2 regions of the Streptomyces sp. NPDC101194 genome follow, and region 2 is predicted to be linked to the other one. Evidence: riboswitches for the same ligand, from Rfam matches in the RefSeq annotation. Region 2 holds a riboswitch; the other holds the start of a gene.

Region 1 (7,337 bases), on a different contig from region 2:
GTCGGACTCCGACTACGCGGTCCTGCTGCCCGAGCCGGGCGAGCCCCGCCGGGCCATCCTCGACACGTACACGAAGGAGCACTCCGCCGAGTACCAGGCCCAAGCCGTCATCGACCTGGCCCGTCGGCTGCGCGAGAAGACCGGCCCGCTGGAGAGGGTCCGCTCGGTGGTCCTGCACACCAGCCACCACACCCACCAGGTGATCGGCTCGGGAGCCAACGACCCCCAGAAGTACGACCCGTCCGCCAGCCGGGAGACCCTCGACCACTCCATCCCGTACATCCTCGCCGTCGCGCTGGAGGACGGGACCTGGCACCACGAACGCTCGTACGCCCCCGAGCGAGCCGCCCGCACCAGCACCGTCGAGCTGTGGCGGAAGATCACCACGGTCGAGGACCTGCGGTGGACGCGCCGCTACCACGACCCGGACCCGCTGCGCCGGGCCTTCGGCGGCCGGATCGTCATCACCTTCCAGGACGGCTCGGTGATGGAGGACGAGCTGGCGGTGGCCGACGCCCACCCGGCCGGCGCCCGCCCCTTCGACCGGGCCGCGTACGAGGGCAAGTTCCGCACCCTCGCCGAGCACATCGTCACCCCGGACGGCCAGGACCGGTTCCTGTCCACGGCGGGGCGGCTGGCCGAACTCTCCACCGACGAGCTCACCGGACTCTTCCCGACCGTCGACACCGAGGCCGTCGCCCGCCACGACGCCGGCCTCCCGAAGGGCCTGTTCTGATGCTCCACACCCGCGCCACGCCCTCCGAGCGCCGCCGTGCCCTGCGCGCCCGCCTCGCCGAGGGCCGCATCCTCCCCCTGCCGGGGGCGATCAACCCCTACTCCGCCCGGCTGATCCAGGAGGCCGGTTTCGAGGCCGCCTACCTCTCCGGCGCGGTCCTCGCGGCCGACCTTGGCTTGCCGGACATCGGGCTGACCACCTCCACCGAGATCGCCGCCCGCGCCGCCCAGACGACCGGGGTCACCGACCTCCCGGTGCTCATCGACGCCGACACCGGCTTCGGTGAGCCCATGAACGCCGCCCGCACCCTCCAGCTCATGGAGGACGCCGGCCTCGCCGGTCTCCATCTGGAAGACCAGGTCAACCCCAAGCGCTGCGGCCACCTCGACGGCAAGAACGTCGTACCGGCACAGGACATGGTCCGCAAGCTCCGGGCCGCCGTCGATGCCCGCCGCGACCCCGACTTCCTCCTCATGGCCCGCACCGACGCCCGCGCCGTCGAGGGCCTCGACGCGGCGACCGAGCGGGCCAGGGCTTACGTGGACGCGGGCGCCGACGCGATCTTCCCCGAAGCCCTCGCGAACGAAGCCGAGTTCGAGGCCTTCCGCAAGGCTGTCGACGTCCCGCTCCTGGCCAACATGACCGAGTTCGGCAAGGGCCCCCTGCTCGGAGCCGGCACTCTGGAGGACCTCGGCTACGACATCGTCCTCTACCCGGTCACCCTCTTCCGCTACGCCATGGGCGCCGTGGAGGACGGACTGCGCAGGATCGCCGCCGAGGGCACCCAGGCAGGCCTGCTGGAGGGCATGCAGACCCGCTCGCGCCTCTACGAGGTCCTCGACTACGAGAGCTACGGCTCCTTCGACGCGGCCGTCTTCGACTTCACCCTCCCGCCCCACGCCTGAACCCCGACATCCGCAGACCCGACGGCCGTTCCGGGGACTCCATCAGCCCCCGGAACGGCCCCGCCTGCCCCTTTCAGCCCCCGGAGGCTCCTCGTGACCAGCACCGCCCCGGAGATCCATCGCGGCCTCGCCGGCGTGGTGGCCGACACCACCGCCATCTCCACCGTGGTCGCCGACACCAACTCCCTGACCTACCGCGGCTACCCCGTGCAGGACCTCGCCGCCCGCTGCTCCTTCGAGGAGGTCGCCCACCTGCTGTGGCATGGTGAGCTGCCCGACGCCGGACAGCTGCGCGAGTTCACAGCCCGAGAACGCGCCCTGCGCCCACTGGACCGCACCACCACCGAACTCCTGGCCCGGCTGCCGCACACCTGCCACCCGATGGACGTGCTGCGTACCGCCGTCAGCTTCCTCGGCGCCGAGGACCCCGCGGAGGACGACGGCAGTCCGGCCGCCAACCTCACCAAGTCCCTGACCCTGCTCGCCCGGCTGCCCGTCGTGGTGGCCGCCGACCACCGGCGCCGCCACGGCCTGGAGCCCATCCGGCCCGACGCGGACCTCGGGTATACCGAGAACTTCTTCCACATGTGCTTCGGCGAGGTCCCCGACCCGGCGGTGGTCCGTTGCTTCGAGATCTCCCTGATCCTCTACGCCGAGCACAGCTTCAACGCCTCCACCTTCACCGCCCGTGTCGTCACCTCTACCCTCTCCGACCTGCACAGCGCGGTCACGGCCGCGATCGGCGCCCTCAAGGGCCCCCTCCACGGAGGCGCAAACGAGGCCGTGATGCACATGCTGGAAGAGATTGGCGACCCCGAGGAGGCGGAGAGCTGGCTGGACGGAGCCCTCGCAGCCAAGCGCAAGATCATGGGCTTCGGGCACCGCGTCTACAAGCACGGCGACTCCCGCGTCCCCATCATGCAGAAGGCCCTGGTGGACCTCATCGCCCGCTCGGGCGACCCGGAGACCACCCGCCTGGCCACCCTCCACGCCGCCCTGCGGCACGCCATGATCAGCCGCAAGGGCATCCACCCCAACCTGGACTACCCGGCCGGCCTCGCCTACCACCTCATGGGGTTCGACGTCCCCGCGTTCACCCCCATCTTCGTGATGAGCCGCATCACCGGATGGACCGCCCACATCACCGAACAGCTCGCCCACAACTCCCTCATCAGGCCCCTGGCTTCGTACGACGGCCCCGGCCAGCGGGAGGTGCCGCTCAGAGCATCCTGAGCCCGGACCGTCGGCCGGAGCTGCCCGACAGGCCCGGCCCCGGGCCGAAGCACGCACCGCGGCCCTCGCCCCGTCGCGTCTCATTTCCGACGTCCGACATGTGGACCGCTGTACTCGCGCCTCGGTGGAACGACCTAGGGTGGCCGGTGCAGCTGGTTCGCCCCGTCCGCCAGGCGGGATGCGTCGTAAGAGGGAACCCGGTGGGAATCCGGGACTGCCCCGCAGCGGTGAGCGGGAACGACCGCCGTCATACGCACTGGGACCGGACAACGGTCCTGGGAAGCGACGGCCAGTAGGTGCCCGCCGGGAGACCGGCAGGCGTGTCCGCGAGTCCGAAGACCTGCCCGTTGCCCGTGTGCGGCCGATGCCGTGCGCGGATATCCCGGTGACCTCGTGGGCGGGTCGGCGTACACAGCGAGCGGCACGTGCGGCCTTGATTCCGCGGCGTGGTCCGTGCGTTCTGTCGTTCCCTTCGCGTCCGCTCCCGTCGCCGGGATGTTCCTGGACACATCTCGCGAAGGAGAGTTCCGTGACAGCGAAGCCCGCAGCCGCGGTCGTACGAGCCACCGTGTACGGCTACCCCCGCCAGGGTCAGAACCGCGAACTGAAGAAGGCCGTCGAGGGCTACTGGAAGGGTCGCGTCACCGCTGACGCCCTCCGGGACACCGCCGCCGAACTGCGCCGCTCGAACTGGCGGCAGCTGGCCGAGGCAGGCATCACCGAGGTACCGACCGGCGACTTCTCGTACTACGACCACGTGCTGGACACCAGCGTCATGGTCGGCGCCGTCCCCGCACGCCACCGTGCGGCCGTCGACGTGGACGCCCTGGACGGCTACTTCGCCATGGCGCGCGGCACTCAGGATGTCGCCCCGCTGGAGATGACCAAGTGGTTCGACACCAACTACCACTACCTGGTCCCCGAACTCGGCCCGGACACCGTCTTCACCGCGGATTCGTCCAAGCAGGTGGCCGAGCTGGAGGAGGCCATGGCCCTGGGCCACACGGCCCGCCCGGTCCTCGTCGGCCCGATCACCTACCTCCTGCTGGCCAAGCCGGCTCCCGGCGTCGCCGCCGACTTCGAGCCGCTGACCCTGCTGGACCGGCTGCTCCCCGTATACGCGGAGGTCCTCGCCGACCTGCGGGCCGCCGGAGCGGAGTGGGTACAGCTCGACGAACCGGCGCTGGTCCAGGACCGCACCCCGGCCGACCTGAACGCCGCCGCCCGCGTCTACCGCGAGCTCGGCGCCCTGACCGATCGGCCCAAGCTGCTCGTCGCCTCGTACTTCGGCCGGCTGGGCGAGGCCCTCCAGGTCCTCGCGGCCTCTCCCGTGGAAGGCATCGGGCTCGACTTCACCGACAGCGGCGCGGCCAACCTCGACGACCTGGCCTCTGTGGGCGGCCTGCCCGGCAAGCGCCTCGTCGCGGGCGTGGTCAACGGCCGCAACATCTGGATCAACGACTACCAGAAGTCCCTGACCACCCTCGGCACCCTCCTCGGCCTCGCCGACCGGGTGGACGTCGCCGCGTCCAGCTCCCTCCTGCACGTGCCGCTCGACGCCTCCGCCGAACGGGACATCGACCCGCAGGTCCGCCGCTGGCTCGCCTTCGCCCGCCAGAAGACCCAGGAGATCGCCACCCTGGCCCGCGGGCTCGCCCAGGGCACGGACGCCATCGCGCCCGAACTCGCGGCCAACCGTGCCGACCTGGCCTCCCGCGCCGGCTCCGCCCTCACCCACGACCCCGCCGTCCAGGCCCGCACCGCCGCCGTGACCGATGCCGATGGGCGCCGCGCCCAGCCGTACGCCGAACGTGCCGTCGCCCAGCGGGCGCACCTTGGCCTGCCGCTCCTGCCGACGACCACCATCGGCTCCTTCCCGCAGACCGACGAACTGCGCGTCGCCCGGGCGGACCTCCGCGCCGGGCGGATCGACGCCGCCGGCTACGAGGAGCGCATCAAGGCGGAGATCGGTGAGGTGATCTCCTTCCAGGAGAAGACCGGCATCGACGTCCTCGTCCACGGCGAGCCCGAACGCAACGACATGGTGCAGTACTTCGCCGAGCAGTTGACGGGATACCTCGCGACCCAGCACGGCTGGGTGCAGTCCTACGGCACCCGCTACGTGCGGCCGCCGGTGCTGGCCGGGGACATCTCCCGCCCCGAGCCGATGACCGTTCGCTGGACCTCGCACGCCCAGTCCCTGACCTCGAAGCCGGTCAAGGGCATGCTGACCGGTCCGGTCACCATGCTCGCCTGGTCCTTCGTACGCGACGACCAGCCGCTCGGCGAGACCGCCCGCCAGGTCGCCCTCGCCCTCCGCGACGAGGTGAACGACCTGGAGGCCGCCGGGACCTCCGTTATCCAGGTCGACGAACCCGCCCTGCGCGAGACCCTCCCGCTGCGCGCCGCCGACCACGCCGCCTACCTGGACTGGGCCACCGAGTCCTTCCGGCTCACCACCAGCGGTGCCCGGCCGGACACCCAGATCCACACCCACATGTGCTATGCCGAGTTCGGCGACATCGTCCAGGCCATCGACGACCTCGACGCCGATGTCATCAGCCTGGAAGCCACCCGCTCCCACATGCAGGTCGCCCGCGAACTTGCCGCCCACGGCTACCCTCGGGAGGCCGGCCCCGGTGTCTGGGACATCCACTCCCCGCGCGTCCCCAGCACCGAGGAAGCGGCGAACCTGCTGCGCATCGGCCTGAAGGCCATCCCCGCCGAGCGGTTGTGGGTCAACCCCGACTGCGGTCTGAAGACCCGCGGCTGGACCGAGACCCGCGCCTCCCTGGGGAACCTCGCCGCCGCCGCCCGTGAAGTCCGTACGGAGCTGACGACAGCCAACTCCTGATCAATCCTGCTGCGGGCCGGCGGCCCCGAGGCCGCCGGCCCGCGACCGGCCGAGAGAGACGGGAACGGACCCGCCACGGCGGGCCGAGCGACGGAAGGTCACCTGTGGCGAAACACAAACCCCGGCACATCGTGGTCGACGGGCAGCCCATGGTGGCGTTGACGTCCAAGGAATACGGTGAACCGGCCGCCAAGCGACGCCAAGTGGGCGGAATGGGATCCCGGCTCCGCGTCGTCCGCGATGAACTGGTGGCCCTGTCGGGCTTCCTGGAAGCGCTGGTGCGAGCACTGGAGGCCGAAGGGACGTCCGCGCGACGGACCGATCCCGACAGCCAGGTTCAGGCCCTGTTGGCCACCGCACCCCGACTGCTGGGGCAGGCGCGGGGCATCGCCGGTCGGCGACGGGGCAGTCCCGCACCGCGCCCCGGGCAGTAGGGGGCGGGCCGAAACCGGCACGTCATCCGCTGACGGCCGACACCCGTCGCGCTCCCGCGCTTTCCTTCACGTCACGCTCGCCTACTCTCGGCCCACCCGACGATCTCGCTCAGGACCAAGGGCCGGAGCCTGGGCTCGGCGGCCGGGTCGCGCACGGCCTGGGCGACGGCCGGCGCACCGCGCTGGTCGGCACGGCCCGCCAGAATCCGCAGACGGGTCAGCGCGACGCGCGGGTACTCGTGACCGCGGCGGCCCGCACAGACCTCGGCCACCGTCCGGGCGAGTGCTTCGCTCAGGTTCCTCTGGCCGACGGCGTCATAGAGGTACTTGCGCACGGCCACACCGATGCCCGGATGGGTGGCAGTACCTTCCAGCACGCCCGCAGCCAGACGGCGCTGCGCATCGCTCTCCGCGGCGATCCACTGGTCGACGATCCGCAGGACTGCATGGCCTCCCGGCCCCGTGGCCAGGTGCGTCAGAGCGGTGGCCACCTGCGCACGGTACTTGGCGGCGATGCCTTTCGGTGCGGTGATCTGCGAGGCCAGCCCAGGAGTTCACTGCGCAGGTGCGGGCGCTGGACCCAGACGTGCGAGAGCACTGCTTCGTCCAGGCCGTGGCGCACCGCGCTGAGCGACAGCCCGTCGTCCTCGGTCCGATCGGCCTAGGTTCACGTTCGCCAGCGTCTTCGACGGCTCCTGGGGCACCTGCATCGACGACTTCGCCAAGACGGTGGTCGGGGCCCGCTTCGACAAGGTCTTCTCACACAGCGAAGGGTTCCCCGGTGTCAAAGATCCAGAGGTGAAGGACTGGTCGTGCCGATCTGGCGCACCGCCGCATGGACCTTCTCGTCATCCGCAGCGTCGGCCATCGCGGCGAGATCCTCCCGCAACGCATCGACCTCGCCCGGCTTGATCTTGGTGAAAACGGTGAACTCGTTGCAGACCCCATCCGTCCTGCCCGGGTGCTCAGGGTGAGCCGGCTGCGTTGCACCTGTCGCATTCATCGCGAGGCTCTCCCGCCACGGATCGGTGTAAGGGTCGCCAAGCACCCGGACATGAGGCGCCATCGCCCCCACCTCTGCAATCCTCCCTGCGGCCGAGTTGCTTCGCATCTCGGCCGCAGGGAGGTTCGGTCACCGGGGGTGTTGTCTCGAGAAGCGTCTGACTTTTGCGGGG
Region 2 (7,337 bases):
CCGCGAGGCGTCGTCCCACACCGGCCGGCAGCCGAGCAGCGCCAGGATCTCCGCGATGTCGTCGCCCTGCGTACGCATGGCGGAGGTGCCCCACACGGTCAGGCCGACCGACCTCGGGTAGTCGCCCGTGTCGGCGAGATACCGGGCGATCAGGGAGTCGGCGAGCGACTGACCGACCTCCCACGAGAGCCGCGACGGAATCGCCTTCGGGTCCACGGAGTAGAAGTTGCGTCCCGTCGGCAGCACATTGACGAGCCCGCGGGTGGGGGAGCCCGAGGGACCCGCCGGTACGAAGCCGCCGTCCAGGGCCCGCAGGATGTGGTCGATCTCGTCCGTCGTCCGGGCCAGCCGCGGCACGACCTCCTCGCACGCGAAGCCCAGTACGGCGACCGCATCCGGGAGTTCGAAGCCCAGCACGTCCCGTACCAGCCCCGCGGCGGCGGCGATGTCCCAGCCGCGCTCCTCCATGCCCTCCGCGAGCCGGCGGCACAGCCGCTCCAGCAGATCGATCGCGTCGGATCCGGTGCGCGCCGGACCGTCGACCAGCTCGGTCAGCTCGACCGGCACCTTCACCGCGGCGCCGGGCTCGGCCAGCAACTCCTTCTCACTGAGCCCGAAGTGCCCGGCGATCGAGGCCCGCAGTCCCGGCAGCGCGTTCGCCGTGCCGCCCCACACCTGGGAGGCGCGCAGCACGGCCAGCACCAGGTTGACCCGCGCCTCGTCGACCGGGCCGCCACCGAGGACGTGCAGGCCGTCGCGGATCTGGACGTCCTTGATCTCGCAGAGGTAGCCGTCGATGTGCATGACGAACGAGTCGAAGTCGTCGTCGCCCGGCTGTTCGTCGACATGGAGGTCGTGGTGCAGCTCGGCGGCCTTCACCAGCGTCCAGATCTGCGCCCGCACCGAGGGTGCCTTGGCCGGGTCGAGGTCACTGACCAGCGCGTACTCGTCGAGCAGTTGCTCCAGCTTGGCCAGGTCGCCGTAGGTGTCGGCGCGCGCCATCGGCGGCACCAGATGGTCCACCACGGTGGCGTGTCCGCGTCGCTTGGCCTGGGTGCCCTCGCCCGGGTCGTTGACGATGAACGGGTAGATCAGCGGCAGTTCGCCGAGCACGGCGTCGGGGCCGCAGCCGGCGGACAGACCGAGGCCCTTGCCCGGCAGCCACTCCATCGTTCCGTGCTTGCCCATGTGGACGACGGCGTCCGCGCCGAAGCCCCCCTCCGATGCCGCGGCCTCCAGCCAGCGGTACGTCGCCATGTAGTGGTGCGACGGCGGCATGTCCGGGTCGTGGTAGATCGCGATCGGGTTCTCGCCGAAGCCGCGCGGCGGCTGGATCAGCACCACCACGTTCCCGAACCGGAGCGAGGCGAGGACGATCTCGTCCCCGTCCACGTACAGCGAACCCGGCGGCTCGCCCCAGTGCTCCAGCATCGAGTCGCGCAGCCCCGGTTCCAGCGTGTCGAACCAGGCCCGGTAGTCGGCGAGGGACACGCGCGCGGGGGCGGCCGCGAGCTGATCCTCGGTCAACCACTCGACGTCGTGCCCACCCGCCTCGATCAGACGGTGGATGAGCTCGTCGCCGTTGTCCGGGTAGCCGTCGACCGCGTAACCGGCGTTCCGCAGGGCGTCCAGGACCCGTACCGCCGACGCGGGCGTGTCCAGGCCGACGGCGTTGCCGACGCGGGAGTGCTTGGTCGGATAGGCGGTGAAGACGAGCGCGAGCTTCTTCTCCGCGTTCGCCTTGTGCTTGAGGACGGCGTGGCGCACCGCGACACCGGCGACACGCGCGGCGCGCTCGGGGTCGGCGCGGTACACCGGTACGTCGTCGGGTCCCTGCTCCTTGAAGGAGAACGGGACGGTGATCAGCCGGCCGTCGAACTCCGGGATCGCGACCTGCATCGCGGCGTCCATGGGGGAGAGCGCGGCGTCCGACGCCTCCCACGCGGCACGCGAGGAGGTCAGGCACAGGCCCTGGAGCACCGGGACGTCCAGATCGGCCAGCGCGCCGATGTCCCAGGCCTCGTCGTCGCCCCCGGCGGAGGCGTCCGAGGCGCGGGTGCCGCCCGCCGCGAGGACCGTGGCGACCAGGGCGTCCGCCCTGCCGAGCAGTTCGTAGAGACCGGCGTCCGCGCCGCGCAGCGAACCGCAGTACACCGGCAGGGCGTTGGCGCCACGGGCCTCGACCGCGTCGCAGAGGACGTCCACGAACGAGGTGTTCCCGGACAGCTGGTGCGCCCGGTAGAAGAGCACGCCGACGGTCGGGCGGCCCTCGGTGAACGCGCGGTCGCCGTGCAGGCCCCACTCGGGCATCTTCTGCGGCTCGGCGAAGCCGTGACCGGTCAGCAGGACGGTGTCGGAGAGGAAACGGGCCAGCTCCACGAGGTTTCCGGGGCCGCCCTCCACGAGGTAGCGCAGGGCCTCTGCGACGACACCGGCCGGTACGGACGACTCGGCCATCAGCTCCGCGTCCGGCACGGCCTCGCCGCCGAGCAGCACGGTGGGGACACCGGACGCCTTGAGGACGGCCAGCCCGTCCTCCCAGGCGCGTTTGCCGCCCAGGAGACGGACGACGGCGACGGCGGCACCCTCGATCAGCGCGGGGAGTTCCTCGTGGACGTCGATGCGCGTGGGGTTGCCGATCCGGTACGGCGCGCCGGAGGCGCGGGCGGCGAGGAGGTCCGTGTCGGCGGTCGACAGCAACAGCACGGTGCTCGTAGGGGCGTTCATGCGCGTGCTCCAGGTGCTCCGGGGGCGATGAAGGGAAGTCCCGAGGGCGCGCCCGACTCGATGAGCCGGAGCAGCGCGTCGGTGTCCGCGTGTTCTTCGACGAGGTCGCCGAGGCGGTCGAGCTGTTCCTCGCGCAGGGTGGCGAAGGCGGTGTCGGGGGCGGGGACGAAGCGCCGGCCGGCGGCCCGTGCGACCTCGGCCAGGAAGCGGCGGCGGAATTCGTCGCTCTCCAGCGAGCCGTGCCAGTGGGTGCCCCACACGGCACCGACCCGGCAGCCGTCGAGGCTGCGTCCTCGGTCATCGGACATGAATGCTTGCCCGCCGCGCACGTCGGCGACGCCGTGGTGGATCTCGTACCCCTCCACGGGGGCGCCGAGCGCCTCGCCCGAGGGGCGGGCGAGGGTCTTCTCGCGGTCGAAGCGGATGCGTACGGGCAGCAGGCCGAGGCCGTCGACGTGCCCGGCCCGTGACTCGACCTCGTCCTCGATGTGTTCGCCGAGGATCTGGAAGCCGCCGCAGATGCCGAGGACCGGTCTGCCCTCGACGGCACGCCGGACCAGGGCGTCGGCGAGACCGCGCTCGCGCAGCCAGGCCAGCGCCTTCACGGTGCCTCGGGTGCCCGGCACGACGACGAGGTCGGCGTCGGCCAGTTCCTCGGCGCGGTCCACGAACCGGACGACGACGCCCGGTTCGGCGGCCAGCGCGTCCACATCGGTGAAGTTCGACATCAGGGGCACGGCGCACACCGCGACGCGCAGCACGTCGTCGCCGTGCGGCGGCGCGACGACCGATTCGCGGACGGTCCCGCGCAACGAGACCCGCAGACCGTCCTCCTCGTCGATGCCGAGACCGTGGGCGAAGGGCAGCACCCCATAGGTCTGTCGTCCGGTGATGCCGCGCAGCATCTCCAGGCCCGGCTCCAGCAGCGACACGTCACCGCGGAACTTGTTGACGAGGTAGCCGGCGATGAGCGACTGGTCCTCGGCGTCGAGCAGCGCCGTCGTACCGAAGAAGGAGGCGAAGACGCCGCCGCGGTCGATGTCGCCGACGACCACCACCGGGAAGCGGGCCGCCCGTGCGATGCCCATGTTCACGATGTCCGTGCGCCGCAGATTGATCTCGGCCGGACTGCCCGCCCCCTCGCAGATCACCGCGTCGTACGTGCCCCGAAGCCGTTCCAGACAGTCCACGACCGTGGAGAGGAGCGCTTCCTGCCGCCCCCCGTGGTAGCCGCGTGCGCTCATCTCGCCCACCGGTCTGCCCATCAGGACGACCTGGCTGGAGCGGTCGCCCCCGGGCTTGAGCAGGACCGGGTTCATCAGCGCGGACGGCTCCACCCGGGCGGCCTGGGCCTGCATGGCCTGGGCGCGCCCGATCTCGGCGCCCTCACGGGTGACGAACGAGTTCAGCGACATGTTCTGCGCCTTGAACGGCGCCACCTTCACGCCCTGGCGCACCAGCCAGCGGCAGATGCCGGCGGTGACGACGCTCTTGCCCGCGTCCGAGGTGGTCCCGGCGACCAGCAGTCCGCCGCTCATGTACGTCTCCGTCCTGCGATCCGGGTTACCGCCGCGGCGGCTCCCGCGGTCCGGCGCCCCGCGACGCGTCGTGCGGCGAGGCTCGCGCCCAGCCGTCCCGCCACGCACACGCCCAGGGCGAGCGCGCTCACCCGGCGCGACAGCCGCACCGCACGTTCGATGTCCTCGGTCTCCACCGCCCGGCCCGTCGCCCCGCCCAGGACGGGGCGGTGCTCGACCCGCCCGCCGTACGCGAGGGTCCCGCCGAGCCGCACGCCGAGCGCGCCCGCGAACGCGGCCTCCACCGGGCCCGCGTTGGGGCTCGGGTGCTTGGCCGCGTCGGCCCGCCAGGCCCGCACCGCGTCTCCCGGCCGCCCCCCGGCGGCCACGGCGAGCAGGGCCGTGAGCCGGGCACCGGGCCAGCCCGCGACGTCGTCGAGGCGGGCGGAGGCCCAGCCGTAGCGCCGGTGGCGGGGCGACTTGTGGCCGACCATGGCGTCGAGGGTGTTGACGGCCCGGAAGCCGACGAGCCCCGGCACCCCGGCCAGCGCGCCCCACACCAGGGCGCCGACCACGGCGTCCGAGGTGTTCTCGGCCACGGACTCCACCACGGCGCGGGCGATCTGCGGTCCGTCGAGCGAATACGGGTCGCGTCCGCACAGATGCGGCAGACGCTCGCGGGCCGACTCGACGTCACCGGCGGCCAGGGCGCCGCCGATCGCCCGGGCCTCACGCCCCAGGGACGTACCCCCGACGACGGACCACGTGGCGGCCGCGGTCAGCGCGACGGAGGCGGCGGGACGGCCGCGCAGGGCACGGGTGATCAGCGCGGCTCCACCCGCGGCGCCCCCGGCCAGGACAAGGGTGTGCAGCGCGCCCCACCCGCGGTGGTCGCGCCACAGACCGCGTTCGACAGCCGCCGCGGCCCGCCCGAAGGCGGCGACCGGATGCCCCCTGCGGGGGTCACCGAGCAGCAGGTCGCCGATCAGGCCGGCCGTGGCGCCGTACGCGAAAATGCGATCGGCACGCACGGCTCAACCGGCCGACGCGCCTCGAAGGACCTTCGTACAGGCGGCTCTCGACGAGAGCGCCACAGCAACGGACGCACGGCAGCCAGGCATGGCGATATGTCCTCACTCAGGGTCCGCGCCCTGGTTCGACGTGACCGGCGACGAGAGTCTCCTGGCTCCCGGATCCGCAGTTCCCCCGGCCTTCCAGCCCGCTCGCGCGCGCCGTGACTTCCGGTGTGGGGGACTGCTCCCCGGTGACAGTGGCGGGACCGCGCCGGATTCGCACCGGCTTCCTCTGCTGTCGCCGTAATTGGCTCCGGCAGTCCACCACGCTCCGCGAACGCCCGTCAACCTGCCGTTGACCTGCGACGGCGCAGTGTGCTGAGACCCACATCGGGCGGGGCACGCCGGACCGGGCCGGCCACATGAGGTGTGTCCGGCCCGGTCGGGGGAGTGTGCGGGGGAGGGCTCAGGCGACGATCAGATAGATCCCGTACGCGACCGCCGCCGCGCACAGCCCGAAGCAGACGTACGCGCCGGCGCGGGCCAGCAGCAGGGAGCCGCCGGAGCCGCCCTGCGCCGCCGGTTCGGGCTGCTTGGAGAGACCGACGATGCCCAGGGTGAAGAGACCCACCAGCGCGACGGTGACGACGAGGGAGACGCCGAATACGGAGCCGAGGGCTGCCCAGTCGATTTTCATGCTGAATCCTTAGACGGCTGGCCTAGACGGTGGCGGGTCGCGCCGGGTCCTGGGGGGTTCCGGCCGGGGCCGGAATGGTGGTCTTGAGGTCCTGGGTCGCCGCCTGGGCCGCGGTGGGCGGCGGGCTGACGGCGGCGATGGCCGTGGTGACGACGCCCGCGGGCTCGGTCACGCCGTCCGCCGGCGCGACATCGCCGTGGCCGACCGGCTTGCGGCGCGACACCAGCCAGATCGAGCCGGAGCCCGCGACCAGCAGCGCCGCGACGACGACGACACCCCAGGTGCCCTGCTTGGTGAGGAGTTCCGCGCCCGCGCCGACCAGGCCCGCGGCCGGCAGCGTCAGACCCCAGGCGACGAACATCCGGGTGGCGGTGGACCAGCGGACCACACCGCCCTGACGGCCGAGGCCCGCGCCCATCACGGCGCCGGAGCAGGACTGGGTGGTGGAGAGGGAGAAGCCGAGGTGCGAGGAGGCCAGGATGACCGTGGCCGCGCTGGTCTGGGCGGCGAAGCCCTGCGGCGGCCTGAGGTCGGTGAGGCCGCTGCCCATGGTGCGGATGATGCGCCAGCCGCCCAGATAGGTGCCGAGCGCGATGGCCGTACCGGCCGCGACGATGACCCAGACCGGCGGGTTGGCGCCGGGGTGCAGGACGCCGCCGGTGACCAGGGCCAGGGTGATGATGCCCATGGTCTTCTGCGCGTCGTTGGTGCCGTGGGCGAGGGAGACCAGTCCGGCCGAGGCGATCTGACCGGCGCGGTAGCCCTTGGCGGTGGCCTTCTCCTGGGCGTCGTTGCGGATCTTCCCGCCGATCCGGTACGTCAGCCGGGTGGCCAGCAGCGCGGCCAGGCCGGCGACGATCGGGGCGGCGACCGCGGGGAGCAGCACCTTGGTGACGACCGTGCCGCCGTTGACCGAGGACCAGCCCGCCGACATCACGGCGGCACCGATCAGGCCGCCGAACAGGGCGTGCGAGGAGCTGGACGGCAGTCCGACCAGCCAGGTCAGCAGATTCCAGAGAATGGCGCCGACGAGTGCCGCGAAGATGACCTCCGTCCGCAGCCCGTCCTCGTTGATGATCCCGCCGGAGATCGTCTTGGCGACCTCCACGGACAGGAACGCGCCGACGAGGTTGAGAACGGCGGACATGGCCACCGCTGTCTTCGGTCTGAGCGCACCGGTCGAGATGGTCGTCGCCATCGCGTTGGCGGTGTCGTGGAAACCGTTCGTGAAATCGAACACTAGAGCTGTCACGATCACAATCGCGAGGAGCAGCGTGATGTGTTCCATTTACCCAGGCAATCGTTCGACGTCATTGGCACGTGGACCGTAGGCAACCTGGGTGAACGGAAGATGAACTGGGAAGGGCACTGTGGTGACTGCAA

The links. A riboswitch is a leader RNA that binds a small molecule or an ion and turns the genes downstream of it on or off. The one in region 2 is predicted to bind cobalamin.
Region 1: another riboswitch for cobalamin. It lies ahead of metE (5-methyltetrahydropteroyltriglutamate--homocysteine S-methyltransferase); the one in region 2 lies ahead of ACIRP2_RS06240 (cobalamin biosynthesis protein).

The regions. Positions count from the first base shown of each region.
Region 1 covers NZ_JBIWOS010000008.1:17,027-24,363, forward strand. Annotated here, with positions in the region: gene ACIRP2_RS26790 (MmgE/PrpD family protein) at 1-736, shown strand, start outside; gene prpB (methylisocitrate lyase) at 736-1,641, shown strand; gene ACIRP2_RS26800 (bifunctional 2-methylcitrate synthase/citrate synthase) at 1,735-2,874, shown strand; cobalamin riboswitch at 3,011-3,237, shown strand; gene metE (5-methyltetrahydropteroyltriglutamate--homocysteine S-methyltransferase) at 3,404-5,728, shown strand; gene ACIRP2_RS26810 (hypothetical protein) at 5,833-6,162, shown strand; gene ACIRP2_RS26815 (hypothetical protein) at 6,234-6,653, opposite strand; gene ACIRP2_RS26820 (hypothetical protein) at 6,947-7,228, opposite strand.
Region 2 covers NZ_JBIWOS010000001.1:1,398,289-1,405,625, forward strand. Annotated here, with positions in the region: gene cobN (cobaltochelatase subunit CobN) at 1-2,727, opposite strand, end outside; gene ACIRP2_RS06235 (cobyric acid synthase) at 2,724-4,265, opposite strand; gene ACIRP2_RS06240 (cobalamin biosynthesis protein) at 4,262-5,275, opposite strand; cobalamin riboswitch at 5,420-5,551, opposite strand; gene ACIRP2_RS06245 (hypothetical protein) at 5,724-5,954, opposite strand; gene ACIRP2_RS06250 (anion permease) at 5,977-7,242, opposite strand.